Regions from separate parts of the Cupriavidus sp. GW822-FHT06G04 genome, predicted to be linked through region 1. Evidence: predicted binding sites of a transcription regulator. Region 1 holds the regulator's gene; each other region holds the start of a gene.
The links. The regulator sigma-54, encoded in region 1, starts transcription at its own class of promoters, with help from an activator protein. The targets are predictions, from matches to a motif close to TGGCANGNAANCTGCTTT.

Region 1 (7,571 bases):
CCGCTCGGTCAGCGCGGCCATGCCCAGCGTCACCAGCAGCAGGTTCAGCATGAACAGCTCTTGCGAGCGGCGCGCGGCCACGACATGGAACCAGCGGCTCATCAGGCGCTGGCCGAGGAAGAAAATGACGCCGAGCGCCACCACGATCTTGATCGTGGCGAGCCCCAGCGCATAGGCGAGGTCGCCCGGATCGCGCGAAAGTGCCGGGATGATGATCAGCAGCGGCACCACCGCCAGATCCTGGAACAGCAGCACGCTGATGATATTGCGGCCGTGTTCGCTTTCCAGTTCAACGCGCTCGGACAGCATTTTCACGACGATCGCCGTGGACGACATCGCCAGCGCGCCGCCCAGCGCCACTGAAGCCTGCCAGGACAGAGGAAACAGCCAGTTGAACATCCAGCTGGCCGGGATCACCGCCAGCATCGACAGCGCGACCTGCGACGCGCCTAGCCCGAACACCAGGCGCTTCATGGCGCGCAGCTTGGTCAGGCTGAATTCGAGCCCGATCGAGAACATCAGGAAAACCACGCCGAATTCCGCCAGATATTTGGTCTGCCCGGAGTCGCTGGCCAGGCCCAGCGCGTGAGGGCCGATCAGAATGCCCACCGCCAGATATCCGAGCATCGGCGGCAGTTGCAGCATGCGGAAGGCCACCACGCCGAAAACGGCGGCGGCCAGCAGCACAAGGGTCAGTTCCAGCGGAGAATGCATTCGGCGGGTTCGGCAGCTTTGAAAGAACCAGCCGGGCACGCGCGCCGAGCCGGCATCTGCGCCCCGCCGGCAAAAGACGGCAAGCACGGCGGTCGTCGCGGTCCGCGCGTCGGATTGCCGCGGTCAGACGCCATCGCATTCGTTGGTATACTCCAGCGCCATGATAGCCAATTTCGATGCGGATCGAGCACTCCGGCTCGCCCGCCACACTCTTCAGATCGAGGCCGACGCGGTTTCCGCGCTGGCCGGACGCCTGACGCCTGCATTTACCAAAGCCGTCGAGTTGATCCTTGCCTGCACCGGCCGCGTGGTCGTTTCGGGTATCGGCAAATCGGGCCACATCGGCCGCAAGGTGGCGGCCACGCTCGCCTCCACCGGTACGCCATCGTTCTTCGTGCACCCGGCTGAGGCCAGCCATGGCGACCTCGGCATGATCACGCGTGACGACGTGCTGATCGCGTTCTCGAATTCCGGCGAAACCGCCGAGCTGCTGTCGATCATCCCGATCGTCAAGCGTATCGGCGCGGGGCTGATCTCGATTACCGGCAATCCGGCTTCGAATCTGGCCAAGCTGTCCGACGCTCACCTGGACGGCGCCGTGGCCCAGGAGGCATGTCCGCTGAATCTGGCGCCGACGGCCAGCACCACGGCCGCCCTGGCGCTGGGCGACGCGCTCGCGGTGGCGGTGCTCGACGCACGCGGCTTTGGCGAGGAAGACTTCGCGCGTTCCCACCCGGGCGGCGCGCTGGGCCGTAAGCTGCTGACCCATGTCCGCGACGTCATGCGTAGCGGCAACGCCGTGCCGGAAGTGCGAGAAAGCACGCCGCTGGCGCAGGCGCTGATGGAAATCACGCGCAAGGGCATGGCCATGACCGCCGTGGTGGATCCTGACGGCCGCGCCGTGGGCGTCTTCACCGACGGCGACCTGCGCCGCCTGCTGGAAACTTCGTGCGACTGGAAGACCGTGCCGATCGGCGAGGTCATGCATCGCAATCCGCGCACAGTGCATCAGGACCAGCTCGCCGTGGAAGCCGTACAGATCATGGAAACGAACCGCATCAACCAGCTGCTGGTCGTCGATGGCGACGGCCGCCTGGTGGGAGCGCTTCATATTCATGACCTGACGCGCGCAAAGGTCATCTAGGCAATGCAGGACTTCCTGTCCCGACTCACCGGCATGATCCTGCGGCTGTTGCCGCTGTTGCTGATGGCCATCGTCGCGGGCGCCACGTTCTGGTTGGTACAGCTGAATTCGCCACGCGAGGATGTCGAGCAGTCGCGCATCAAGCGCCACGAGCCCGACTACTGGATGGAAAACTTCTCCGCGACCGAACTGGCCGTGGACGGTTCCACCAAGATACGCTTCACGGGCGTGAAGATGATCCATTACGAGGACGACCAGACCTACGACGTCACCACACCGGCCATGCGTGCGTACCAGCCCGATCGCCCGCCGGTCACGGCCAATGCAAAGCGCGGCGTCATGAACGCCGAAGGGTCCATCATCGACCTGTACGGCGATGCGTTCATCGTGCGCCAGGCCGGCGTGGATCCGGCCAAGGACCCGCGCATGACCGCCGCGTCGCAATATTTTCAATTGCTGGTCAACGACGACATCGTCAAGACCGACAAGGCCGTGCAGTTGACGCGCGGGCCCTCGGTGATGACGGCCAACGGCCTGATCTTCAACAACGTCACCCGCGAAGTACAATTGCTGGGTAACGTGCACGGCACCATCATCATGAATTCGCCGGGACGGCCGCCGGCCCAATGATCCGCAGGCGCCGCGCTTCGTCGCCGCAGGGTCGCCGCCGTCCTTATCTCACCACTCGCCCTAACATGACCGCTCCCTTGACGACATCGTCCTGTCGCCGCATCGCGCCCGCCCTGGTGGCGGCAATCGCCGCCCTTGGCCTGACGCTGGCCATGCCGGCGTTAGCCGAACGCGCCGACCAGGGCAAGCCGCTGGTGCTCGAAGCCGACAACGCCAGCTACGATGACGTCAAGCAGATCTACACGCTCACCGGCAACGTAGTGCTGACCAAGGGCACCATGGTCCTGAAGTCGGACGCCGCGGAGTTGCGCACCGACCCCGAGGGGTATCAGTACGCGATCGCCACCGCCAAGCCCGGCCGTCAGGCCTATATCCGGCAAAAGCGCGACGGCGTGGACGAATACATCGACGGCTGGGGCGATCGCATCGAATACGACGGCAAGTCGGAAATCAACAAGCTGATAGGCCATGCGCGCGCGGCCCGCGTGTCGGGCGTGGGCGCGAAGATCATCGACGAAATCCGCGGCGCCGTGATCACGTACGACAGCCGCAACGAGTTCTATACCGCCACGGGCGGCGACAGCAACACCGCGGCCGGCAATTCGTCGGGCCGCGTACGCGCCGTGCTTTCGCCCCGCTCCGACGCCAGCGCACCCGCCGCGGCCGGCGCGCCGCTGAACCTGAAGCCCTCCGACACGCCAGCCAAGCCCTGAACGCCCCAGACAGCCCCAGATGAACGATACCGCCACGCTCGCCGCCTCTGCCCCGTCTTCCGCATCCGCCGTCCGCGCCGACAGCAGCACGCTGATCGTGCGCCACCTGAAAAAGCGCTACGGCTCGCGCACGGTGGTCAAGGACGTGTCGCTCGACGTCAAGAGCGGCGAGGTGGTGGGACTGCTGGGGCCGAACGGCGCCGGCAAGACCACATCGTTCTACATGATCGTCGGCCTGGTGGCGCTGGATGAAGGCGATATCGTGCTCGACGACGAGCACATCAGCGGCCTGGCGATTCACGAGCGTGCGCGCATGGGGCTGTCCTATCTGCCGCAGGAAGCGTCGGTGTTCCGCAAGCTGAACGTGGAAGAAAACATCCGCGCCGTGCTGGAACTGCAGCGCGAAAACGGCAAGCCCCTCTCGAAAGCCGAGATCGACCGCCGGCTGGATTCGCTGCTCGATGATCTCCAGATTGCGCATCTGCGCAATAATCCGGCGCTGTCGCTGTCCGGGGGCGAACGCCGCCGCGTGGAAATCGCGCGTGCGCTGGCCTCCGCGCCGCGCTTCATCCTGCTCGACGAGCCGTTTGCCGGCGTGGACCCGATCGCCGTGGGCGAAATCCAGCGCATCGTCAGTTTCCTCAAGGCACGCAATATCGGCGTGCTGATCACAGACCACAATGTGCGCGAAACGCTCGGTATCTGCGACCACGCGTACATCATCAGCGAAGGTACGGTGCTGGCCGCCGGGCAGCCCGAGGAAATCATCGCCAACGAGTCCGTGCGGCGCGTCTACCTGGGCGAAAACTTCCGCATGTAATGCCGGTTGTCCGACAGCGCGGAAAATCTTCCCGCGCTTTCGTCAACTAGCCGTTGGCGATCACGAAGTCGAAGCGATAGACGACAGCAATTTCCGTTCCAACATCGGAAAGATGCGCATAGAATAGGTCGCATGAAACCTTCGCTTCAGCTTCGCCTTTCACAGCATCTTGCCCTGACACCGCAACTGCAGCAGTCGATCCGGCTGCTGCAGCTTTCCACGCTGGAACTCCAGCAAGAGGTCGAGCAGGCCCTCACGGAAAACCCCCTGCTGGAACGCGAAAACGACTGGATCGAAAGCCCCTTGCGGGTGTCGGCCGATGGCTCCGTGAACCTGCAGAGCGCACCCGCGCCGGCTCCCTCGGAGCCCAAGGCCAATGGCGACGATCGGCAGGACAGCCAGGCAAGTGGTGAGGACGACAGTTACGGCGATTCCGGCGGCGAAGACTACGGCAGCGACTGGAGCCTCGACGATTTCGCGCGACGTCCGCAGGGTGACGATGACGAAAAAACGCCGATGCAATTGCGCGAGGCCGATCCCACGCTGCGCGAATTCCTGATGGAGCAGCTAACGCCGCTGAAAATCTCGGTACGCGACAAGGGCCTGGCTATCTTCCTGATCGAATCGCTCGACGACGACGGCTACCTGAGCGCGTCGCTCGAGGAAATCTGCGGGGAACTCCCCGAGGAACTCGAATTCGAAGTCGATGAAGTGCACGCCATGCTGACGTTGCTGCAGAGCTTTGATCCGCCCGGCGTGGGCGCGCGCAACGCGGCTGAGTGTCTGAGTCTGCAGTTGCGGCGTTTGAAGCATCCGCAGCGCGAGTTGGCGTTGTCTATCGTCAATCATCACCTGGAACTGCTGGCCGTGCGCGACTACACGCGGCTCAAGAAAGCGCTCCAGGTTGACGAAATTGCATTAAAGGCCGCGCATGAGTTGATTCGGTCGCTTGCGCCGTATCCGGGGCATGCTTATAGCCGCCCGGAAGCGGATTTTGTGGTGCCGGACGTATTTGTGCGCAAAAGTGGAAACGGGTGGATTGCGCACCTGAATCCCGATGTCATGCCGCGTCTGCGCATCAACGACATGTACGCGCAAATCTTGCGCGGTGCAAAAGGCGAAGCGGGTGCGGCGGGACTGCAGCAGAAGCTCCAGGAGGCGCGGTGGCTCATCAAGAACATCCAGCAGCGTTTCGATACGATCCTGCGTGTGGCGCAGGCAATCGTAGAGCGTCAAAAGAACTTTTTCTCGCACGGGGAAATCGCAATGCGCCCCTTGGTTTTGCGGGAAATTGCCGATACACTCGGTTTACATGAGTCGACCATTTCCCGGGTGACTACGAACAAATACATGGCCACACCAATGGGTACTTTCGAGTTGAAGTACTTCTTTGGCAGCCACGTCTCCACCGAGACGGGCGGTGCGGCCTCCTCCACGGCGATCCGCGCGCTGATCAAGCAACTGATAGGAGCCGAAGACCCCAGGAATCCCCTTTCCGACAGCCGCATCGCCGAATTGCTGGGCGAGCAGGGTTTCGTGGTTGCACGCCGCACTGTGGCCAAATACCGCGAAGCGCTGAAGATCCCCGCAGTCAATCTCCGCAAGTCTTTGTAGCCGAGCCGCAACCGCCTGCCTGGTGCGGCTCTTTCAGAAGGAGAAGCGCTATGAACTTCAAGATCAGTGGACACCACCTCGACATCACGCCGCCGTTGCGTGAGTACGTGGAAACGAAACTGGAGCGAATTGTCAGGCATTTCGATCAGGTCATTGGCGTGAGTGTGCTGCTATCTGTCGATAACCATAAGGAAAAGGACCGGCGTCAGTACGCGGAAATCAACCTGCATCTCAAGGGCAAGGACATCTTTGTCGAAGCGCATCACGAAGACCTGTACGCGGCCATCGACTGTCTGGTCGACAAGCTCGATCGGCAAGTGATCCGCTACAAGGACCGCGTGCAAGGCCACGACCGTGAGGCGGTCAAGTACCAAATGGCAGCCGCGCAACTACAGCAACAATAAAGCGGCGGCAACGCACTAAAAGTTGCCCCTTAGAGGATCGATAGGAAGAGAGCAAAGCCGCGCATCTGCGCGGCTTTTTTGATTCCCGGGTTTCGGCGAGGCAGAAATTCGGTCCGTTACCGCGAAACCACGGCCAGCAGCATTTGATGCATCCGGGGTGTTCGCATCTCGCGCGGCTCGGTGTATGCTGCGCCATACAAATACAACGGCAGAACGGTCCCGATGGCTGTCCGGCGAAAAGCGCAAGGCGAATGACCCTGCGATGTGCCGGCACCCAACGGGTGGGCAAACCGGCTGGCAATATCGCGGCACCACACGCGACGCCGGCACTGCATCGCACAAGTGCGCTGCAGCCCTGCTCTATAATGGCCGGACGCTCCAATGCGGGCGTCTATTCCATAGCACTCGATATCCTGTTTGCCCAATTCGGCGGGACGGTTCATGCGCGCCGGTTCGCCACCCTGACTTCTCGTGCATCGCCCATGAATCGTTTGGCCAAATTGTTGCCACCCGGCAATATCAACCTTGACGTCACCGTCACCAGCAAGAAGCGCGTCTTCGAGCAAGCCGGGCTCCTGTTCGAGAACAACCATGGCGTGGCCCGGGCCACCGTCACGGATAATCTCTTCGCTCGCGAATCGCTCGGTTCCACCGGCCTCGGCGCGGGCGTGGCCATTCCGCACGGCCGCATCAAGGGTCTGAAGCAACCGCTGGCAGGATTCATGCGGCTGGCCGAGCCCATTCCATTCGAATCGCCCGACGGCAAGCCGGTATCGCTGCTGATTTTCCTGTTGGTGCCGGAACAGGCCACCCAGCAGCACCTCGAAATCCTCTCGGAAATTGCCCAGTTGTTATCGGACCGCGAAATGCGCGAGGGCCTGGCGACATTGCCGACGCCGGAGGCCGTTCACCAGTTGCTTACCGAATGGCACCCCTGATCCCGCGGCTCGCCGTTCCGGCTCCCTGAGCACACCGTCCCCTTCCAGAAAGTCATCCCGCATGGAACTCACCGGCGTCACCTCGCAGTCGATCTTTGACGACAACGCAGCCGACATCAAACTCTCGTGGGTCGCCGGACTGGAAGGAGCCGATCGCGCCTTTGACGTCGAATTTGCCCGCGAAGCCACCTCTGCGGCCGATCTGGTCGGCCACTTGAACCTGATCCACCCGAACCGGATCCAGGTGCTTGGCAAACCCGAAATCCTTTATTACCAGCGGCTTGACGACGAGCCGCGCAAGCGCCAGATGGGCGAACTGATCCTGCTGGAGCCGCCGTTCCTGGTGGTGGCCGATGGCATGGAGCCACCGCCGGACCTGGAATTGCGCTGCACGCGCTCGTCCACGCCGTTGTTCACGACGCCGGTGTCGTCGGCGGCCGTGATCGACCATCTGCGCCTGTATCTGTCGCGCATTTCCGCACCGCGCGTGACGATGCACGGCGTATTCCTGGACATTCTGGGAATGGGCGTGCTGATCATGGGCGAATCCGGGCTCGGCAAGAGCGAACTCGGGCTGGAACTGATCTCGCGCGG
Region 2 (7,571 bases), on a different contig from region 1:
CCCAGTTGCGCCTCCACGCGCTGTATCGCCTTGGTCAGCGCCGGTTGCGTCATGCCCAATGCTTCGGCGGCGCGGCCGATGCCGCCGTGCGCGCCGACGGCCAGCACGTATTCCAGATCGCGAGTCTCCATCGCACATTCCTGTTGGTTATGACTGGATGCCAGTCGCGCCATTGTGGTAATGGGCTGCATCTTACAGACTGCGTGGACACATACCAATTCCAATACAAGGAGACATCGATGACGTTCGCCTATTTCCTCAGGCGCGCGGCGCGCTATTGGGGCGACAATCCCGCCGTGCTGTATCGCGACCGCGTGCTGACCTACCGCCAGCTTGACGAGCGCTCGACGCGGCTGGCCAATGCGCTGCTGGCGTTGGGGCTGCGCAAGGGCGACCGTGTGGCGATCCAGTCGCGCAACTGCCCGGAGATCGTCGAGATCGAATGTGCGCTGTACAAGGCGGGGCTGGTCAAGGCCGCGCTGAATCCGCGTTTCACCGCCAACGAAGCATCGGACGTGGTAGAAAACTGCACGCCGCGCGTGATGATCGCCGGCCCGGGCTACACCGGTTATTCGCGGGAAACGCGCGGGTTTGGCGCGGTCGAGCATTTCTTCGCGATTGCCGGCGCACAGGCGCATTACGGCGCGTACGAGGCGCTGATCGAGCGCGGCACCAACACCGCGATCGACTATGTGCCGCAGGACGATGATCTGGCGGTGCTGCATTTCTCGTCCGGATCCACTGGCAAGATCAAGGCGGCGATGCAGAGCTACGGCAACCGGCTGGCGTCGATGCGCAAGATGATCCTGACGATGGACCGCCCCGCACGCCCCGGCGACCGTCTGGCGCTGATCGGGCCGATCACCCATGCGTCCGGCATGCTGATGCAGCCGTACCTGTTCCTGGGCGCCACGCTGGTGCTGTTCGAGAAATTCGAGCCGGCGCATTTCCTTGCCGAAGTCTCGCGCCTGAAACTGACGCATGTCTTTATGGTGCCGGCCATGATCAACATGCTGCTGGCCGAGCCCACGTTGGCCACGGCGGACCTGAGCAGCCTGAAGACGCTGGCCTACGGCGCCGCGCCGATGGCGCCCGCACGCATCCGCGAGGCCTGGGAGCGCATCGGCCCGGTGCTGTCGCAAGGCTATGGCGCGAGCGAATCGACCTCGGGCGTTACGCGCCTGTCCACAGCCGATCACGCACTGGCCATCGCCGCGCATCCGGAGCGGCTGGCATCGTGCGGCCGCGCGCTGGGCGAAACCGAAGTGCGCGTGGTGAACGAGCGCGGCGAGGAAGTGAGCGGCGATGAGATCGGCGAACTTGTGATTCGCGGTGCGGACGTGTTCCAGGGCTACTGGGGCGAACCAGAACTGACGCGCGAAGTGCTGATCGACGGCTGGCTGCACACCGGCGATCTGGCGCGCGTCGATGCCGACGGCTATCTCTATCTGGTGGACCGCAAGAAGGACATGATCATCTCCGGCGGCTTCAACGTCTATCCGACCGAAGTGGAAGCCACGCTGTACCAGCATCCCGACGTGATGGAGGCGTGCGTGATCAGCGTGCCCGACGATACCTGGGGCGAAAGCGTGAAGGCCGTGGTGGCGCTCTGGCCGGGACGCCAGGCCAGCGCGGCGGAACTGATCGGTCACTGCCGCGCGCGCATCGCGGATTACAAGTCGCCGCGCTCGGTGGATTTCGTCGCCGAACTGCCGAAGAACGCCAGTGGAAAGCTCGCGCGCAAGCTGGTGCGCGAACAGTACTGGATGGGCGCCACCCGCCGTGTCAATTGAAGCCGTCAGGAATTCACCCATGTTCGACCATCTGACCAATCCCGTGCTGATCGACACGCGCGCAGCGGTGCAGCGTTTTATCGACGAAGAGCTGCGCCCGCTGGAGCGCGAACTGGGCCTCGGCACCGAAGATCCCTGGCCGCGCGAGGTGCTGCGCAAGGTCTGGCGGCGATCGAGCGAACTCGGGCTGTATGCGGCCTGCCTGCCGGTGGAACTGGGCGGCAAGGGGCTCAATATTGCCGAGCAGTGCGCGCTGAAAGCCGACCTGGCCGCCAGCGGCGCGGTGCTGGCGCCGCATGTGCTGGGCGATCTTGGCGGCCCGCCGCGCGTGGGCAACATGCTGAAATACGCGACGTCCGATCAGCTGGCGCGCTATTTCCAGCCGGTGATTCGCGGAGAAAAATCGACCTGCTTCGCGCTGACCGAGCCGCATTCGGGATCCGATGCGCAGAGCATCCGCACCAGTGCCGTCGTCGACGGCGACGAGCTGGTGATCAACGGCCAGAAACACTACATTAGCGGCGCGCCGTTCGCGGACTTTGCCATCGTGATGTGCGTGACCGACGCCACGACGTCGCCGCCGGCCATCACCGCGGTGCTGGTCGATCTGGACTTGCCGGGCGTGACGGTGAGCACCGAATACGTGCCGATGTCGGGCCAGCATATCGATGGCGATATCCGCTTCGAAAACGTGCGCGTGCCGCGCGCCAACATTTTTGGCGGCGAGGGCAGGGGCTTCAAGCTTGGCATGTCGCGCATCAACGTGAATCGGCTGCTGCACTGCCCGTCGATGCTGGGTCTGGCTACGCGCGCGTACCAGGCGTCGGTGGAATATGCGGGCCAGCGCCGGCAGTTCGGCGGACCGATCGCGCGCTTCCAGGCCATCCAGCACATGCTGGCTGATATGGCGGCGGCGCTGTGGGCGTGCGAAAGCATGATCGCGCAGACCGCGATGCTGGCCGATGCCGGCGCGGACCTGCGCATGAAGGCGGCGGCGTGCAAGCTGTTCGTGTCCGAACGCTGCTTCGAGGTGGCCGACAAGGCGGTGCAGATCCACGGCAACGTGGGCGTCACGCGCGGTCATCCGGTAGAGCAGACTTGGCGCAAGCTGCGGATGTTCCGCATTTTCACGGGCACCAGCGAAATCCAGCGCAACACCATCGCAAAGGCCATTCTCGATCCGGGCGCGGCCTGATTCGCCAGGACCACAACCTCGACGGCGACGCCGCCCAGACGGCGCGCCCAACGACAGGAGACAAACATGAATCGTCGACAGTGGCTTGCCACCGCGGGCGCTGCGGCCGGCGCCGCAGCATTGAATGGCATGACAGGCCGCCTGGCCATGGCTGCCGCCCCCTATCCGTCGCGTCCGATCCGCCTGATCGTGCCTTTTATCGCCGGCACCGCGCCGGATTCGATGGCGCGCACCATTTCAGCTGAGCTGGCGCCAGTGCTGGGCCAACCGCTGGTGGTGGAGAACATCGGCGGCGCGGGCGGCATCATCGGCGCACGCGCATTGAAGCGCGCCCAGCCCGATGGCTACACGCTCGGCGTGCTGGCCAATCAGCATGTCATCAACGTGCATCTGTATCGCGACCAGCCGTACGACGCCGCCAAGGATTTCACGGCGATTTCCGCGCTGTCCGGCGGACCAGTGGTGCTGGCCGTGCCCGCGTCGTCGCCTTTCAAGACCGCGCGCGATCTGGTCGATGCGATGCGCAAGCAGCCCGATGGCCTGAACTATGGATCGGGCGGCAAGGGCAGCGTATCGCATCTGGCCGTGGAGACGCTGCTGCACCAGACACACACGAAAGCCGTGCATATCCCCTACAAGGGCGCGAGCGAGATCGTGACGGCGATGCTGAGCGGCCAGACGCAATTCGGCATGCCGGTGTTGTCCACGGCGGCGCCGTTCCTGCGCAACGGCCAGATCCGCCCGCTGGCCGTGTCATCGGCGGCGCGTTCGATCTATTTCCCCGATGTGCCGACGCTGGCGGAATCTCTGTCGCCCGGGTTTGTGCTCGACAACTGGAGCGGCCTGTTTGCCCCTGCCGGTTTGCCTGCGGCGCTGACCAAGAAGCTGTTCGATGCGGTGGCGGCACTGCAAGCCAGCGGCAAGCTTGATGCAACGATGAAGGCCAACGCGGGAGAAATTCGCAAGAGCCAATCGCCGGGCCAGTTCACGCAGATGGTGGCGGCCGACAATGCGCGTTATGGAAAGCTGATCGAGGAGATCGGGATGCGGGGGGAGGCGGGGTAAGGAGCTTGACGCGCTTGAATTGCTTCAGGCGGTGAGGAAAAGAAAAAAGCCCTGGGGAAAGTCCAGGGCTTTTTAGCTTGCTTAGGTTTGCATTAAGACGCTGGGCAGCTAGCCGGTGCGAAGGAGTTATTCCAGCCGTTAGCCGCAACCCCTCCAGTCACTCCGCAGGTCCACGAGCCCGTGCTCGAGCGGGACCACGTCACAGTGGCCCCTGCCACCGAACCCGAGGCAGACCCCCCCAATTGGCCAGAGATCGTCGATGCAGCGGCTGCAAGAACAATCGTCGGCAACTGATTCGTATTGACTGCACCATCAAGCAACGTCGACTGAGTGCGCCCCGGGTTGCAGTCAGTTGCGTTTGCCGGCACACCGTCCGTAATTACGGTGCGCCCTTCGTTAAGACAGGTCTCAGCAGCAGTGCGCAGAGCCGAAAGCTCACCGATCACGCGATTCACCTGCGACTTGGCCACATACGACTGATATTGCGGAATCGCAATCGCAGCCAGGATACCGATGATCGCGACCACGATCATCAGTTCGATCAGCGTGAAGCCCTTTTGTACCCGTTGGATTCCCATCCGTGCTTTTTTCATGGAATTGACCCCTTGAATTTGTTGGAACAGCAACTGCGCTGTCGGGGCATATAGAGCAATCGGTGTGCCAGCGTACGGAATGGGCAAAAAGCAGAGAAATGTGAGATTTCTTGTCACATGTAACGGAATGTATCTGCAAAAATTTGTCACCCCACATTGGTAGGGTAGGACGCAAGATCCACATAGTGACGGTTTTTGTCAGAATATGTGACTGTTAATCCGCCCTTAATCTTCGCCTCAGCGCGGCTGGAACACGATCACGGCCATGCCGGCGACGGCGATTGTGACACCTGTCATATCCCAGACGCTGGGCCGCACGCCGTCCACCAGCCACAGCCAGACGATCGCCACCGCGATATAGATGCCGCCGTATGCGGCGTAGACGCGGCCGGAGGCGTCCGGGTGCAAGGTCAGCAGCCAAGCAAATATGGCCAGCGACGCGGCGCCGGGCAGCAGTAGCCAGGGGCTGGCGCCCTGGCGCAGCCACAGGTAAGGCAAATAGCAGCCAAGGATCTCGGCAAGCGCGGTCAGCAGGTAAAGCGCGACTGTCTTCATATCGGTCGAGGTTTTTTGTGGATGTTTGAACCGGCTAATCGCCTGCGGTCACGCGGGCGAACGGGGCACGTCGAATGCGCGATGTCCTTACCCAACCGCCACGCGCAATGCCGCCACCAGCGCCGTCACCAGTTCGTTCTCTTCGGTGCCGCGCCGCCACATCACGCCCACCGGCGGCAAATCCCAACTAAGCGAAAACGGCAGCGTGGCGGCGTCGCCTAGCTCGACCAGTTCCGCGGCCACGGCGCGCGGCACGATGGTGATTGCGTCGGGCTGGCTGCGCAGCAGCGTGGCCATCGGCTTGATCGAATAGGTTTCCACGATCGGCAGCGGCGGCGCCACGCCGGCCAGCGCAAACATCGTATTGATCGTGCGGCGGACCGGCGTGTGCGGCGGCGGCAGAATCCAGTCCAGCAGGGCCAGGCGTTTCCAGTCCAGTTTGCCGCGCGAAAGCCGCGCCGCCGCGCGCGAAGGCACCACCAGCACCGGCTCCTCGCGATACAGCGGTTGCTGCACGATATCTTCGCCCGCCAGGTAAAACGACCGCGCGATGGCGCAATCGATCTCGTGCTGGCGTAGCGCCGTGACCAGTTCATCGGTGGTGCCTTCGCGCACCACCACCGCCACGCGCGGCGATTGATCGAGCCCGTATGCCAGCGCGGCGTCCAGCACCGCGCGCGCGGTGTACGGAATCACGCCGATCCGCAAGCGTCCGCGCCCGCCTGCCTCGATGACGCCGAGCTGGCGCCCGAGCGCTTCCGTATCGGCCATCGTCATGCGCGCGTGGCTCAGCACCGCCGCGCCGGTGGCGGTCGGCTCCAGGCCGTTGCGCGTGCGCGTAAACAGCGGCGTCATGAAGATGTCCTCGATCTCGCGCAGTGCCTTGGTGACCGCTGGTTGCGACAGGTTCATTTCCGCCGCAACGCGCGAGATGGACCGTTGCCGCTCCAGCGCCAGCAACAGCGGCAAATGACGCAAACGCAGGCGGGACACGATCTGGTGCAGCAGTTTGTCGGCGGCGATAGGCATCGGAGCAGGGCGGGCGAAAGCGATATAACCGGATGGTAATACAACGATAAGTAATTCGATCCAGAAAGTTATTTCATCTGCCTATACTCGACGCCACAGGCAAATGCATGCAACAGGAGTCATTGACCCATGTTTACGACACGGCCCGAGATCGTCGGCACCTTTGGCGTCGCCGCTTCCACGCACTGGCTGGCTACGCAAACCGCAATGGGCGTGCTGGAATGCGGCGGCAACGCATTCGATGCGGCGGTGGCGGCGGGATTCGTCTTGCAGGTGGTGGAGCCGCATCTGAACGGGCCGGGCGGTGAAGTGCCGATCCTGTTCTGGAGCGAACGCGATCGCGCCGCGCGCTCGGTGTGCGGGCAAGGCCCGGCGCCAGCGCTGGCGGACCCCGACGCATTGCGCGCCATGGGCCTGGAAATGATGCCCGGCATCGGCCTGATGCCCGCCACCGTGCCCGGCGCATTTGGCGCGTGGCTGACGATGCTGCGCGATCACGGCACGTGGCATCTGGCCGACGTGCTCGCGCCGGCCATCGGCTACGCGCGCAACGGTTTTCCGCTGGTGCCGCGCATCTCGCAGGCGATCCTCGCCGTGCAGGCGCTGTTCCGCGACGAATGGCACAGCTCGGCCGATACCTGGCTGCCCGATGGCAAGGTGCCACGCCCCGGTGCGCTCCATACACTGCCGGTGCTGGCCGACACGTACACCCGCGTGGTCGAGACCGCCGTGGCAAAAAGCGACAGCCGCGAAGGCCAGATCGATGCCGCCATGGATTGCTGGTATCGCGGCTTCGTGGCCGAGGCCATCGACGATTACTGCCGCAACACGCCTGTGCGCGATACCACCGGCGAAAAGCACACCGGTCTGCTGCGCTACGACGACATGGCCAACTGGACGCCTGTGGTGGAAGCGCCTGTTTCGCTCGAGTTCGGCCGCTATGCCGTGGCCAAGTGCGACATCTGGAGCCAGGGCCCGGTATTCCTGCAGCAGCTTGGCATGCTGCGCCACGCGGGGCTGGACGCGCATGCGCCAACCTCGGTCGAATTCGTCCACAAGATTGCCGAAGCGGCCAAGCTGGCGATGGCCGACCGCGCTGCGTGGTACGGCGATCCGCGTTTTGTGGAAAGCCAATTGTGCGCACTGCTAAATCCGCATTACCTGGCCGCGCGCGCGGCGTTGATCGGCGACCGCGCGGCCACGACGATGCAGCCGGGCGCGCTCAAGGGCGTTGCGCCGCGCATGCCCGACCTGGCTGTCGCCGAGCGCACGCTGGCCGCGGCCGATACGCGCTTCGGCATCGGTGAGCCGACGTTCGCGGCGCTGCCGCCGGTCAGCGAA
Region 3 (7,571 bases), on a different contig from region 1:
GCGCCTTCCATGAACGCATGCATCAGGCGATTGACTTCCGGAATCGCGTAGCCGCCGACCATGCCGATATGGTTGGTCTTGGTCATGCCGCCCGCGATCATGCCAGTCAGGTACGACGGCTCCTGGATGTAGTTGTCGAACACCGAGAAGTTGGGCGCCTGCGGCTTGCCCGACGATCCCATCAGGAAAGCGGTCTTCGGATAGTCCTTTGCCACCTTGCGCGCCGCGCCTTCCACCGCGAACGATTCACCAACGATCAGCGCCGAGCCCTGTTCCGCATACTGACGCATCACGCGTTCGTAATCGGCATTCGACACGCTTTCAGAAAACACGTAGTCGATCTCGCCACGCGACTTGGCCTCGTTGAGCGCCTTGTGGATGCGCGACACCCACTGCTGCTCCACGGGCACCGTGTAGACCGCGGCCACCTTGATCTTCGACTGGCCGTAGGCCGCTGGCGACAAACCGATAGCGGCCAGCGCCGCGGCGGCTGCGGCGGCCTTCATCCAGTTGCGGCGATCGCTTCCGTTGTGCATGAATTCACTCCCCTTTTCTACGTTGTGCGCGCGCGTAGCGCGTGATTTGACAGCGATATTCGTGGCAATGCCTTGCGGCTATGGCGCGCCAGCCGCACCGCGGCTTTCCTCGCGCAGCCCGCAGCCGCGCAGCATCAGCGTCACCAGATGCTCCGTGGCGCGCTCGAAGTCCTCCGCATCGAGCTGGCTCACGCCCAATACGGCACAGACTTGCGCTTCGAAATCGGCATAGGTCTGGGTCGATGCCCAGATCGTGAAAAACAGGTGGTAGGGATCGACGGGCGCCATATGGCCGTCGTCGATCCATGCGCGGATCACCATGGCCTTTCGCTCGATCAGCTCGTGCAGCACCTGACGCAGTACGCCGCCGATTTCCGGTGCGCCGTGCAGCAGTTCATTGGCGAACACGCGCGACGCGTCGGGGTGACTGGCAGAAAGCCGCATCTTGGCGCGGATGTACTGTTCCAGTGCGAGACGTGGATCGTGCTCGGCGCTGATGATGTCCGTCTCTGATAGCCACAGCTGCAGCGTATGCGCCAGCACGGCGCGATACAGCGCCTGCTTGGTACGAAAGTAGTAATGCAGATTCGATTTCGGCACGCCCGCGCGCGTGGCGATGTCCGCCATGGTGGCGCCGGCAAATCCCGCGCGGGCGAAGACATGTTCCGCCGCGCGCAGGATCAGCGCCTCGTTCTCCTGGCGAATACGCCCGGCCGATTCGCGCGCCAGGGGCGCGCATGCCTGCGCGGCCATCATTTGGTGCCATACAGCCGGTCGCCGGCGTCGCCCAGACCGGGCACGATGTAGCCGTGCTCGTTCAATTCGTCATCGATCGCCGCGGTCACGATGGCGACGTCCGGATGCGCCGATTGCAACGCGTGCAGACCGGGGCGCGAGGCGATCAGGCAGACGTATTTCATGGTGGTCACGCCCGCCTCCTTGAGGCGGTTGATCGCAGCAATGGCCGAGTTGCCGGTGGCCAGCATCGGATCGACCACGATTACAAAGCGTTCCTGGATGTCCTCGGGCATCTTGAAGTAATACTCGATCGGTTCCAGCGTTTCGGGGTCGCGATACAGGCCGATATGCCCGACGCGCGCGGCTGGCAACAGGTCGAGCATGCCGTCGAGAAAGCCATTGCCTGCGCGCAGGATCGACACCAGGCACAGCTTCTTGCCCGACAGCACTGGCGATTGCATCGGCGCGATCGGCGTCTTGATCGCCACGGTTTCCATGGCCAGATCGCGCGTGGCCTCGTATGTCAGCAATTGGCTGATTTCGCGCACCAGGCGGCGAAAGTTGTCGGTGGTGGTGTCCTCGCTGCGCACCAGGGTGACCTTGTGCTGTACCAGCGGATGGTTGACCACCATTAACGCTGGCGATGCAGCCCCGGTTTCGGCAAAAGCCTGCGCGACGGGTTGGGCCGCGGCGGACATGTCGTTCATGATGCGCTCCTTGGTTTCAGGCGTTTGCATGGGCCGGACGCAGCGGGCCCTCGCCCGCCTCGCATTGGCTGACTGACACTGCGTTTGCGTTGGCGACTACTGTGGTTGCCACGTTCGGCGCCGCGTCCTGCGCGGCGCATTACGTAGCGTTGCGCGATAAAAGGCGTCAGAACACGGTGCCGTCGCTCTGGATTGCAAAGGGCGGCGGCCCGCCGGGCGGGCGGCGTTGCGCGGCGATACGTCGCCCGGCGGCCCAGGTGCCGCCTTCCAGCACGCGCGCCAGCGGGAATTCATCGGCCGACAAACCCAGCGCCTGCCGCACGCCATCGGCCACGAGATCGAGCCCCGTCACGGTCAGCGCACGCCATTCGACAATCTCGGGCTCGTCCACCGTGTGCGTGCGATGGGCGAATTCGCTATCGCGCGGCACGGTCAGTTCGAAGTCGTAGAGCAGCCCGCCATTGCGGTACTCCGGCAGGCCTGTGAGCGCGTCCAGCCCCACCACGACCAAGCCGCCGTCCTCGAGCGGCTCCAGCAGCGAATAGGTGAGCCATTGGGTGAGCTTGTGGAACGGCACCAGCCCGTCCGGCGCAGCCTGGTGACGCCAGCAGTCGCCCAGCGAAATCCCGTCGAGCTGCACTCTGCCCGGCCACACCGGGCCCAGCGCCACCAGCAACGTGCGCAGCACGAAACCGGCTTCGATGCGGCCGTCCTGGGCGTGAGCGGCCAGATAGTCGAACAGATTGCCCAGCCGCGCCGGCGTGCCGAACACCGCGGGCGTGGCCTGCATCACCTCGCCGAGGCGTCGCAACAGCCCCGCGCGCCCTTCCAGGCCAACCAGCGGATTGTGCTGCGCCACCTGGAACGCCGTGGCAATCGTCGATGCGTCGATACGCGCCAGGCGTTCGGCGTCGGCGCGCAGCGGATCGCCGGGCTCCGCAGAAAAACCGCCCCTGGCGAACAGATCGAAGCTGGCCACGCCGAGCCCTTCCGAACGCGTCAGCATCATGTCGCTGGCGGGATCGCGGTAGCGCCAGTCGGGTCCCGCGCCGGCATCGAGCAACACGCTTGGAATCACAAGATCGATACCGATGCGCGCGCGTTCGGTGCAATGCTCGGCGCCCGACATGCCCGCGCGCTCGCACAGGATCTGCCAGCGATTGATCGCGTCCTGTCCCGGCCCGCCGCTTTCGAAATGGCGCCAGCGGCTGTGGTAGGGAACCTGCAGATCGGGATAGCGGCGGCGGATCGTCGCGGCGACATAGTCGGCAATCGCGTGGACGCGATCCGCATGCCATGTGAACAGGTCCGACTCGCCCGCCGCAACATACTCGGTCACCGCCTTGCAATGGGTGCGCACCGCTTCGCCACTGAGCAGCGCGGACGCGGGATGATCGGCGGGAACCGGGCTGTGCCAGCCGCTGCCCGTGCCGGAACCGGACGCTTCCCCTGCGGGATACTCGTTCATTCGTTCAACCCCCTGCCCTTTGCCAGGGCGAGTTCGTTGGCGTCAGGCGGCGAATAGCTGGTGAAGTAACCCGCCGCCACCTTCGCATCGATTTCCACGCGCGCATCGGCCGGAATCAGCGCCTCGGGGATCGCCACCTGCTCGACCACTTCGATGCCCTGCGCGGTCAGCGCGCCATGTTTCATATTGCTCATCGAGGCCCAACGATCGATGCGCCGGATGCCGAGCCAGTGGAATACATCGGGCATCAGTTCCTGGAACCGCATGTCCTGCACGCCCGCCACGCATTCGGTCCGCGCGAAATAGGTTTCGGCGCGATCGCCGCCCACCTGCCGCTTGCGCGCGTTGTAGACCAGGAACTTTGTGACTTCGCCCAGCGCACGGCCTTCCTTCCGGTTATAGACCACCAGGCCTACGCCGCCCTGCTGCGCCATCTCGATACACACCTCGATGCCATGCGCGAGATAAGGCCTGCATGTACAGATATCGGAACCGAACACGTCCGAGCCATTGCATTCGTCGTGCACGCGGCATGCCACCTTGGTGTCGGGCTGGCCGAGCTTGGCGACATCGCCAAAGAAGTACAGCGTCATACCGCCGATCGGCGGCAGGAACACCTTGAGGTCCGGTCGCGTGACCAGTTCCGGAAACATTCCGCCGGTCTGCTCGAACAGGCTGCGCCGCAGGACGCTTTCCTTGATGTTGAAGCGCCGGGCGATGCCGGGCAGATACCAGACCGGATCGATCGCGGCCTTGGTCACGCGCACATCGCCGTTGGCGTAGAGAATTTCGCCGTCCGGTTTCAGACGGCCCGCCGCGATGGCCGCGATCAGTTCCGGCATGTTGATATGCGCGCGCGTGATGGCGATGGTCGGGCGAATGTCGAAGCCCGCGGCGATGCGATCGGCAAACACGCTGGAAACCAGATGCCCCCAGGGATCGAGCGATACGATCTTGTCCGGGTCGCCCCACTGATCATGCGGCCCGATGGTCTCGGCCGGCGCGGTGTCGGTGAGGTCCGGCCGGTGCGCGCGTTGCAGGCTGCCCGACGCCACTGCCAGCGCGCGATAGATCGCATAGGCGCCGGCGTGCGTGCCGATGACGTTGCGCTGTACCGGATCGGTCAGGCTGGCGATCACAGGTCCGCGTTCGGCCGCCGTGGGCGCGCCCCAGTGGATGGGTTCGGCCGGCTTGTCGCGGCGCGCGTGTGAGGTCAGGACGATATGGTCGGACATGGCAGCCTCGTCTCCCGGCATCGTGCCGGTACTGGAACCTGACCAAATGGTCAGGTTTATGAATCCATACTAGGCAACACTCATGCCAACGCCCAAGTGGGGTTGTTACGGTTAGTGGCATCCCGTACGCACCGTGCATGTGCGCAACAGATGTCGACACATCGCTGATCGGGGGCGCAAACGATACATGTCGGTGCATGCGCACGCCTCCGTGCGCGGGCTGGAGTTTTAGGGTCGCGGCTATTCCGCAAGGGTCGGGCAATTTCAATACTTCAGGGCATCGAGCCGTACCGGCTCACGTCGCCCCTGGAGTTGATCGTGAAGAAGCTGCCCGCCACCGTTGTCGTCCGCGCCCTGTTGTTCATGTCTGCGGTGGTCGTCGTCCCCGCCACCGCCTTTGCCGGTCCCGCTGAAACCGCATCGCCGCTGCCCAAGGCCTGCGCGATGGTCATGCAGGGCGAGCAACCGCGCGTGCGCTGCGTCGTTTCGGGCGACCAGGACCTGGAAAAGCAACCTCCCGAGGTGGGGTCGCAAGTGATCTGGGACCGCATCATTTCCGATCCGGACACGCTGCGCGAGCTGCGGCCCACGTTCGCCTGAAGCGCGGTGCGCAATTTCGTTTTCTTCGCTCGCCAAAACAAAAACGGCACGCTCGGTGAGAACGTGCCGTTTGTATTTCAGGCGTCACTGCGCGGATAACGGTCAGCCGCCCACGCGTTCCCCGATGCGCCCACGCGCACGGGACGGCAGATCGGCCGTCAGCCAGTCAACCAGCCTGCGCAGCGGATTGCCCGCTTCAACATGGCGATGGAACGCCGCGCCAGCGACATTGCTGGCGATCCACGCCAGCACCATGCCCACCGCATTGGCCATCGGCTTGCCGGGCGCAACGTGCGTCACCACGGCGTTGACCATCAAGCAGACCGGAAAATGCACCAGGAATACCGAATAGGAGATCTTGCCGAAATACGCGGTGAGCCGGCCGCCGGGCCAGTGCTCCAGCCTGCCGCCGCGGCGCGAGACGGCCAGCAGCAGCGCGGTAGCCAGCGCCACGGCGATCCGCAGGCGGAAATCGACCACCAGCGCGGCCGCGCCCATCGCCGCCAATACGATCAGCGACATCGGCGAACGCTCGGGATTGGACGCCCAGAAGGCCAGCACTCCCATGCCATAGGCGCCAAAGAAATAGACGGCCCAGATGTCCCAGCTGGCATCGCGGTTGAACCAGAACAGGGACAACCCGGCCAGCGCCGCCACCAACGGCACGCCGAGCGCCAGCGCGTTGCGCGATACGGCGCGGCCAAGCCACAGCGTGAAAACCAGCAGCGCGAACAGTTGCAGATCGATGGCGATATACCAGACGCCGGCCGATAGCGCATCGACATCGAGAATGTTGTGCAGCAGCAGGATATGCGCGACAAATTGCGCGAGCTGAGGCGCCGCGGGGATCGAATCGTGGTGCATCCAGGTTCGGGCGACGGCCGCCCCGACGATGGCGATCACGATTGCCGCGGCATAAGGCACCACCAGTTTCTGATAGCGCCGCCATACGGTCGCCAGCGGCCGCGGCGTGGTCAGGTGGCCGGCCGGCGCCAGGCTGCGCGCCGCCAGGAATCCGCTAATCACCAGAAACACCTGCACCGCGATGCGCGCGTAATCGGCCAGCCAGCCGATCAGTCCGGGCGCCAGAGCGTGGGCGGCATCGGACATGGGGCCGTAGAAGGCCAGGTGGTGCAGCACGATCAGCTGTGAGCTGACCGCCTTCAGGGCATCGATACATGCCAGACGGGAAGGACGGGGGCTCATTTGTTATAGGAAAGATACAAAATGGCCCGCATTGTACCCGGAACAGTGCGCGTGGGAATGTGGATGGTGCGTAACCTTTGTAAGCGCCGATACATGTGCGCCCGGCGGGGCCGCCTGCGCCCCACATTTGGGAATTAGCTAATAAGAAACAAATACTTCGCCCTGTCAGGGGCCGGGTATACCCTTGCGTCTTTGCTAGCCTGACCCCGCCCATGTCGTCGCCTGTATTCTTCCGCTCGCTCCACCGTTCCGTTCAACGCATCGCCGCCGCCGTGGCACTCACGGCCGTCCTGGCGCCGGCCGCCCACGCCCAAAGCCCCGTGCTCGACAAGATCCGCGAAACCGGCACCATCACGCTTGGCTACCGCGAATCGGCGCTGCCGTTTTCATTTGGCGACGACAAGGGGCAGCCGGCCGGCTATGCCGTGGATCTGTGCCTGCGCGTGGCCGACGCCGCCAAGCACAAGCTGGGGTTGAAGGACCTCAAGGTGCGCTGGCTGCCGCTGACGCCGCAGAATCGCGTGCCGGCCGTCGTCAACGGACTGGTCGACCTCGACTGCGCGCCCAACACCAATACGCTCGAACGTCAGAAACAGGTGGCCTTCAGCGTGTCGCACTATGTGTCCACCGTGCGCATGCTGGTGCGCGCCGATTCGGGCATCAAGTCGTTTGACGACCTGCGGGGCAAGACCGTGGTGACCAGCGCCGGATCGACCGGCGATCGCCACGTGCGCCGCCTCAAGAGCGAATACGGATTCCGCGACGTCTACGCCAAGGACCACGGCGAATCGTTCCTGCTGCTGGAAACCGGCCGCGCCCAGGCCTTCGTGATGGACGACGTCCTGCTGGCCGGACTGCGCGCCAAGTCCAAGGACCCCTCGCAATACGTGATCGTCGGGCCGGCACTTTCGGTCGAACAGAACGCCCTGATGATGTCCAAGGCCGATCCCGAGTGGAAGCATTTGGTCGATCAGACGCTGGCCAAGACGTTTGCCAGCGCGGATGCCGCGGCACTGCAGAAGCGCTGGTTCCAGCAAGGCATCGGCGCGCGCGGCACCAACCTGGCGCTGCCGCCTTCCGC

Region 2: the regulator sigma-54 is predicted to act here: its motif matches at 4,699-4,716, upstream of AC1RKI_RS20830 (pilin).
Region 3: the regulator sigma-54 is predicted to act here: its motif matches at 4,755-4,772, upstream of AC1RKI_RS10345 (GTP cyclohydrolase II).

Annotation. Positions count from the first base shown of each region.
Region 1 is NZ_JBXALD010000001.1:416,039-423,609, forward strand. Features, by position in the region: gene AC1RKI_RS01880 (monovalent cation:proton antiporter family protein) at 1-714, opposite strand, end outside; gene AC1RKI_RS01885 (KpsF/GutQ family sugar-phosphate isomerase) at 875-1,858, shown strand; gene lptC (LPS export ABC transporter periplasmic protein LptC) at 1,862-2,488, shown strand; gene lptA (lipopolysaccharide transport periplasmic protein LptA) at 2,554-3,201, shown strand; gene lptB (LPS export ABC transporter ATP-binding protein) at 3,221-4,021, shown strand; gene AC1RKI_RS01905 (RNA polymerase factor sigma-54) at 4,154-5,635, shown strand; gene hpf (ribosome hibernation-promoting factor, HPF/YfiA family) at 5,686-6,039, shown strand; gene ptsN (PTS IIA-like nitrogen regulatory protein PtsN) at 6,522-6,977, shown strand; gene hprK (HPr(Ser) kinase/phosphatase) at 7,039-7,571, shown strand, end outside.
Region 2 is NZ_JBXALD010000009.1:196,352-203,922, reverse strand. Features, by position in the region: gene AC1RKI_RS20850 (LysR family transcriptional regulator) at 1-131, opposite strand, end outside; gene AC1RKI_RS20845 (AMP-binding protein) at 240-1,793, shown strand; gene AC1RKI_RS20840 (acyl-CoA dehydrogenase family protein) at 1,813-2,988, shown strand; gene AC1RKI_RS20835 (tripartite tricarboxylate transporter substrate-binding protein) at 3,055-4,053, shown strand; gene AC1RKI_RS20830 (pilin) at 4,146-4,631, opposite strand; gene AC1RKI_RS20825 (YnfA family protein) at 4,884-5,201, opposite strand; gene AC1RKI_RS20820 (LysR substrate-binding domain-containing protein) at 5,289-6,230, opposite strand; gene AC1RKI_RS20815 (gamma-glutamyltransferase family protein) at 6,360-7,571, shown strand, end outside.
Region 3 is NZ_JBXALD010000003.1:664,474-672,044, forward strand. Features, by position in the region: gene AC1RKI_RS10325 (BMP family protein) at 1-506, opposite strand, end outside; gene AC1RKI_RS10330 (TetR/AcrR family transcriptional regulator) at 615-1,292, opposite strand; gene upp (uracil phosphoribosyltransferase) at 1,289-1,981, opposite strand; gene AC1RKI_RS10340 (URC4/urg3 family protein) at 2,148-3,449, opposite strand; gene AC1RKI_RS10345 (GTP cyclohydrolase II) at 3,446-4,684, opposite strand; gene AC1RKI_RS10350 (hypothetical protein) at 5,003-5,284, shown strand; gene AC1RKI_RS10355 (acyltransferase family protein) at 5,387-6,490, opposite strand; gene AC1RKI_RS10360 (amino acid ABC transporter substrate-binding protein) at 6,703-7,571, shown strand, end outside.